Duganella dendranthematis: one gene and its partner. The protein of the gene in region 1 binds, or shares a complex with, the protein of each later gene. Links are inferred from orthologs where the notes say so. Each region holds a gene or a part of one and is shown on either strand. Other genes may lie near its edges.

Evidence for each region.
Region 2: the proteins of trxB (region 1) and trxA are in contact, whole or in part, in a crystal structure (PDB 1F6M), measured with the Escherichia coli proteins. The link is inferred for Duganella dendranthematis from one-to-one orthologs.

Annotation. Positions count from the first base shown.
Region 1 is NZ_CP051684.1:4,622,120-4,625,258, forward strand. What follows is about bases 259-3,074. They hold trxB (thioredoxin-disulfide reductase), read right to left. Parts: upstream 2,236-3,074; coding sequence 1,282-2,235; downstream 259-1,281. Other genes in these bases: HH213_RS21215 (SRPBCC family protein), read left to right, coding at 259-536; HH213_RS21220 (Smr/MutS family protein), read right to left, coding at 604-1,278; HH213_RS21230 (DNA translocase FtsK), read left to right, coding at 2,450-3,074. Outside these bases: more of HH213_RS21215, read left to right, coding at 9-258; more of HH213_RS21230, read left to right, coding at 3,075-3,139.
Region 2 is NZ_CP051684.1:1,592,104-1,595,134, forward strand. The notes cover bases 4-2,711. They hold trxA (thioredoxin TrxA), read left to right. Parts: upstream 4-1,048; coding sequence 1,049-1,375; downstream 1,376-2,711. Other genes in these bases: HH213_RS07370 (PAS domain S-box protein), read left to right, coding at 4-847; rho (transcription termination factor Rho), read left to right, coding at 1,495-2,711. Also shown: more of HH213_RS07370, read left to right, coding at 1-3; more of rho, read left to right, coding at 2,712-2,757; HH213_RS07385 (type B 50S ribosomal protein L31), read left to right, coding at 3,017-3,031. UniProt on the Escherichia coli protein: Participates in various redox reactions through the reversible oxidation of its active center dithiol to a disulfide and catalyzes dithiol-disulfide exchange reactions.

The DNA of each region.
Region 1 (3,139 bases):
GAGCCCTTATGAGCGACATTATCTGGCCGGCGGCATATCTGCCCGGCACCACCGACAACTACGTATCGAATGAAATCACCGTGGCGGGCCTCAGCGCCGCCGACGTCTGGGCGCAACTGGATAACACCGACGCATGGCCTGGCTATTACAGCAACGCGTCGGAGATCTGCTTCCACGATGGCAGCGGCCCGACGCTGAGCGCCGGCGCGCGCTTCCGCTTCACCACGTTCGGCTTCGCGGTCGAGGCGGAAGTGGTCGAGTATGTGCCGCCGGCGCCTGGTCAGGCGGCACGCGTGGCGTGGCATGGATGGGTGGAGGGCGACGCCGCTGGGCGGCTGGATGTGCATCACGCCTGGCTGTTCGAAGACTTGCCGGGCGGCCGCGTGCGGATCCTGACGCAGGAAACGCAAAATGGCCAGCCAGCCCGCGAGCTGGCTGTCACCACGCCGAATCCGATGCTGAATGCACATCAGGATTGGATCACTGGACTGGCTGGCGCTGCACGGCGCGCACTGGCAGGCGGACTAGAGAGCTAACCCGCACACCGGGAAGAGGGGTCTGACCCGTACGGGGTCAGACCCCGCGGCGGAGCGCAGTGCGGGTTTAGCGCTGAGGTTGCAGGGCGGCGCGCAGCAGCACGATCAACGCGCCTTCGCCACCTTCGTGATTGCGCGCCTGGCAGAACGCCACCACGCCTTTTTGCACCAGCCAGCTGTGCACCATCGATTTCAGTACCGGCTCCTGGCCGCGCGAGCCGAAGCCGCGTCCGTGGATGACGCACACGCAGCGCTGGTTGCGTAGCCCGGCTTTGCTCAGGAACGCGCCCAGCGCATCGCGCGCCTGGTCGCGGTTCATGCCGTGCAGGTCCAGCTCGTCCTGCACCGGCCAGTGGCCCTTGCGCAGCTTCTTCATTACATCCGGACCCACGCCCGGCGCCGAATAATTCAGCGCCGGATCGTCTTCCAGATAATGGTCGACTTCAAACAGGTCCGACAACGATTCCTTCAACACCGCCGCGTCGTCTTCCGCCTGCGTCAGCTTGCGGGCGGGGGCTGTCGTGGCCGCTGCGCCGACACCCTTGGGCACCGACGGCGGCACATAGCGGTCCGACACCGGCATGCGCTTGACGCCGCCCAGCGCGGTCTGGAACAGGTTGGCTTCCACCACTTGTTTCTTCTGCTGCTGGACGCGCTCCGCCTCCTTGACGGCGCGCGTTTCGGCCTGCTCCTTGAGCTGTTTGCTCAAGGATTTGAGGTCGGCGAAGTCTTTCAGGCCCACGGATTACTCCTGGCCTTCCAGGTAACGCTGGGCATCCAGTGCGGCCATGCAACCGGTGCCGGCGCTGGTGATCGCCTGGCGGTAGATGTGGTCCTGCACGTCGCCGGCGGCAAACACGCCCGGTACGCTGGTGGCGGTGGCCATGCCTTCGCTGCCGGTTTTGGTCTTGATGTAGCCGTTGTGCATGTCCAGCTGGCCTTCGAAGATGCCGGTGTTCGGCTTGTGGCCGATCGCCACGAACAGGCCGTGCACGGTGACGTCGGTGACGGCGCCGGTCTCGGTCGATTGCAGCTTGACGCCGGTGACGCCGCCTTCATTGCCCAGCACTTCCTGCAGCGTGTGGTTGTACTTGATCTCGACCTTGCCTTCGGCGACCTTGGCGTTCAGGCGGTCGATCAGGATGGCTTCGGCACGGAACTTGTCGCGGCGGTGCACCAGCGTGACTTTCTTGGCGATGTTCGACAGGTACAGCGCTTCCTCGACCGCGGTGTTGCCGCCGCCGATCACCGCCACGTCCTGGTTGCGGTAGAAGAAGCCGTCGCAGGTGGCGCAGGCCGACACGCCTTTGCCCATGAATTCCTGCTCCGACGGCAGACCGAGGTACTGGGCCGAGGCGCCGGTGGCGATGATCAGCGAATCGCAGGTGTATTCATGGCTGTCGCCGATCAGGCGAATCGGCTTTTCCTGCAACTTCACGGTATGGATGTGGTCAAACACGATTTGCGTGTTGAAGCGCTCGGCGTGCTGCAGGAAACGCTGCATCAGGTCCGGACCGGTCACGCCCATCGGGTCGGCTGGCCAGTTTTCCACGTCGGTGGTGGTCATCAGCTGGCCGCCTTGCTCAACGCCGGTCACCAGCATCGGGTTCAGGTTGGCGCGGGCTGCGTAAATGGCTGCGCTGTAGCCGGCAGGGCCGGAGCCGAGGATCAATACGCGCGCGTGTTTAGGAGTGGTCATGGCAGGCTTCTTAAATTATGTTGGATTAATCCGAATGTGGGGGCGCGAACAAGGGCGGCAAGGGCATGCCGCTATTGCAATTGCGCAAGCAATACAAGATTATAGTGCAAGCAGGGAATCAGGATGAATCGTGGGGGCGGTTGTTGCTCTTATGCCTTAGAATACCGCTATAGGAATATTTCCTGACCGCCAACGTTGCAACACCTTAATACCTATGAGCAGTAAAAAAGTTCAGGAACGCACGCCGCGCACCGCCGCAGCCGCCGCTTCCTCATCGTCCGGCTACACCCGCACGCCTACCGAACGCCAGCCCCTGCCGAACCGGCTGGTGCGGCTGCTGTCGGAGGCGCGCTGGCTGGCGCTGGCCGTGCTGGGCCTGTATTTCGTGCTGATCCTGGCCACCTACAACAAGACCGATCCCGGCTGGTCGCATGAGACGCTGGTGCCGAAAGTCGCCAATGTGGGCGGCCGTGCCGGCGCCTGGCTGTCCGACCTGCTGCTCTATATCTTCGGCATTTCCGCCTGGTGGTGGGCATTCTGCATGTTGCGGCTTGTGTGGAAGGGCTATCGCCGGCTGACCCATAAATATGTGCTGTCGACCGAACCGGAGCCGGAACACGCGCAGGAGGGCCTGATCCGCTGGATCGGCTTCGCGCTGCTGTTCATCGGCAGTGTCGGGCTGGAGTTTTTGCGCCTGCGCACGCTGACCAGCCATGCGCAGCTGCCGCGCACCTCGGGCGGTGTGCTGGGCGAGCTGATCGGGCATTCGGCGCATGTGGCGTTCGGCTTCACCGGCGCCACCTTGCTGCTGTTGCTGCTGTTCGGCCTGGGCTTCAGCCTGTTCTTCCATGTGTCGTGGCTGGCGGTGGCCGAGCGTATCGGCGGCGCCGTCGAGAACGCCATT
Region 2 (3,031 bases), 3.0 Mb from region 1 along the record:
GTCGTCGCGCAGCGCGGCGGTGATGTCGGCGCTGAAGAACGCCCGCATCCTGCTGGTCGAGGACAACACCTTCAACCAGCAGATCGCGCTGGAGATGCTGGAGGAAGTCGGCTCCTCGGTATGCCTGGCCGCCAACGGCATGGAGGCGCTGGAGCTGCTGCGCCAGACCGCCTTCGACTGCGTGCTGATGGACGTGCAGATGCCGCTGATGGACGGCCTGGAAGCGACCCGCCGCATCCGCGCCGACCCGCGCCTGGCCGACATGCGGGTGCTGGCCATGACCGCCACCGCCACCAGCGAAGACCGGGTGCGCTGCATCGAAGCCGGCATGGATGATTTCATCTCCAAGCCGATCCAGCCGGCGCTGATGTACCAGACCATCGCCAACTGGCTGCCGGAGCGCGGCGACGACCGCGTGCGCGAGACCGCGCCGGCGCCGGCGCGGCCGCAGCGGCCGGCCTTCACCCCCACGCTGGGCGGCGACCCGGCGGTGATCGATCTGTCGATCCTGGCCAAGCTGCTGGGTTACCATCCGCACAAGGTGCGCAAGTTCGCCTTCAAGTTCCTGCAAAACACCCAGGATGGCCTGAACCAGATGGAGGCGGCGCTGCGGCGCGGCGACCTGGGCGCGCTGCGCGACCTCGGCCACAAGCTGAAATCGCCGGCGCGCACCGTCGGCGCGCTCGGCATGGGCGAGCTGCTGCTGGAGCTGGAGCAGTTGCCGGCCGACGGCAGCGACGCCGACAACCAGCAGCAGGCCCAGGCGCTGCTGCAAAAACTGTGGCCGCTGCTGGAACAGATCACCGAACAGATCATGACCAACACCACCTTCGCCGACGATAATTGAGCAGAATTTGGCGGGTTTTGACAAACCACCGCACATTTCTGAAAAATGGGTTATTATTTACGCCATCCCTGCCTGCCGACCTTGTTGCTATCCCCTCCGAGACATTGAAATCGCGCGAATGGCACCCATGTGCTGCCTATGGCAGCGTTTGAGGCCCGTCCCCAGGCGTTATTACTTACATCTACCTCGATTGAGGAAACTATGAGCGAAAATATCAAACACATTACCGATGCCTCCTTTGAAGCCGACGTGCTGAAGTCCGACCGTCCTGTGCTGGTCGACTTCTGGGCTGAATGGTGCGGTCCATGCAAGAGCATCGCCCCGATCCTGGAAGAAGTTGCCAAGGAATACGAAGGCAAGATCCAGATCACCAAGATGGACGTCGACTCGAACCAGCAGATCCCGACCAAGTTCGGCGTGCGCGGCATCCCGACCCTGATCCTGTTCAAGAACGGCGTCGCCGCTGCGCAAAAAGTTGGCGCAATGGCAAAAGGTCAACTGACCTCTTTCATCGACAGCAATATCTAAGTAAGATATCGTGACGTTGTACCAGCGGCGCCGCGCCCGCGGCGGCCGCTGAATAATACGAGACACCCACGTAGTCCCCTCCCCTACCTTTACTTTCCCGTCACGGGATACTCAACAATATGCATCTATCTGAACTAAAGGCCTTACACGTTTCGGCGTTGTTGGAAATGGCCATCGGACTGGATATCGACAATGCGGCGCGTCTGCGCAAGCAAGAGTTGATGTTCGCCATCCTGAAAAAACGCGCCAAATCGGGCGAGCAGATCTTCGGCGACGGCGCCCTGGAAGTGCTGCCGGACGGCTTCGGCTTCCTGCGTTCGCCGGACGCCAGCTACATGGCCTCCACCGACGACATCTACATCTCGCCATCGCAGATCCGCCGCTTCAACCTGCACACCGGCGACTCGATCGAAGGCGAAGTGCGCACCCCGAAAGACGGCGAGCGTTATTTCGCGCTGGTCAAGGTCGACAAGGTCAACGGCGAATCGCCGGAAGCGTCGAAACACCGCATATTGTTTGAGAATCTGACGCCGCTGCACCCGAACGAGCCGCTGCGTCTGGAACGCGACATCAACGGCACGGAAAACATCACCGGCCGCATCATCGACCTGATCGCGCCGATCGGCAAAGGCCAGCGCGGCCTGCTGGTGGCGTCGCCGAAGTCCGGTAAATCGGTCATGCTGCAACACATCGCCCACGCGATCACCTCGAACCACCCGGACGTCACCTTGATCGTGCTGCTGATCGACGAACGTCCAGAGGAAGTGACCGAGATGCAGCGTTCGGTGCGCGGCGAAGTGGTCGCCTCGACCTTCGACGAACCGGCCACCCGCCACGTGCAGGTCGCCGAGATGGTGCTGGAAAAAGCCAAGCGCCTGGTCGAAATGAAAAAAGACGTGGTCATCCTGCTGGACTCGATCACCCGCCTGGCACGCGCCTACAACACCGTGATCCCGGCTTCCGGCAAGGTGCTGACCGGTGGTGTCGACGCCAACGCGCTGCAACGTCCGAAACGCTTCTTCGGCGCCGCCCGTAACATCGAAGAAGGCGGTTCGCTGACCATCATCGCCACCGCGCTGATCGAAACCGGTTCGCGCATGGATGACGTGATCTACGAGGAATTCAAGGGTACCGGCAATATGGAGGTGCACCTGGAGCGCCGCCTGGCCGAGAAACGCGTCTACCCGTCGATCAACCTGAACAAATCGGGCACCCGCCGCGAAGAGTTGCTGATCAAGCCGGACCAGCTGCAGAAGATCTGGATTCTGCGCAAGCTGCTGTACTCGATGGACGAGATCGAAGCGATGGAGTTCATCCTCGACAAGATGCGCGCCACGAAGAACAACACCGAGTTCTTCGACATGATGAGGCGGGGCGGCTAAAGCCGCATGCCTCTGGGGAGCTTGGCCCTGCAGGGCCAAGCCGCTCCGCAGGCGCGCGGCGGTGCCGCACGAAACCCCTGCTCCGCCGTCGCGGCGGGCGCGCATTAACAAACAGGCAACCTCGGTTGCCTGTTTGCGTTTGCGGGCGTATAATCGCCGATCGCATTATTTTTTAACCTGGCAAGTGAGCGGCAATCGGGTCACGAAGTGGTATCGACCGACGAAGTGCTGTTTGGCTACCTAACTATTGAGGCTCCAAATGAAAGCAGAAGGT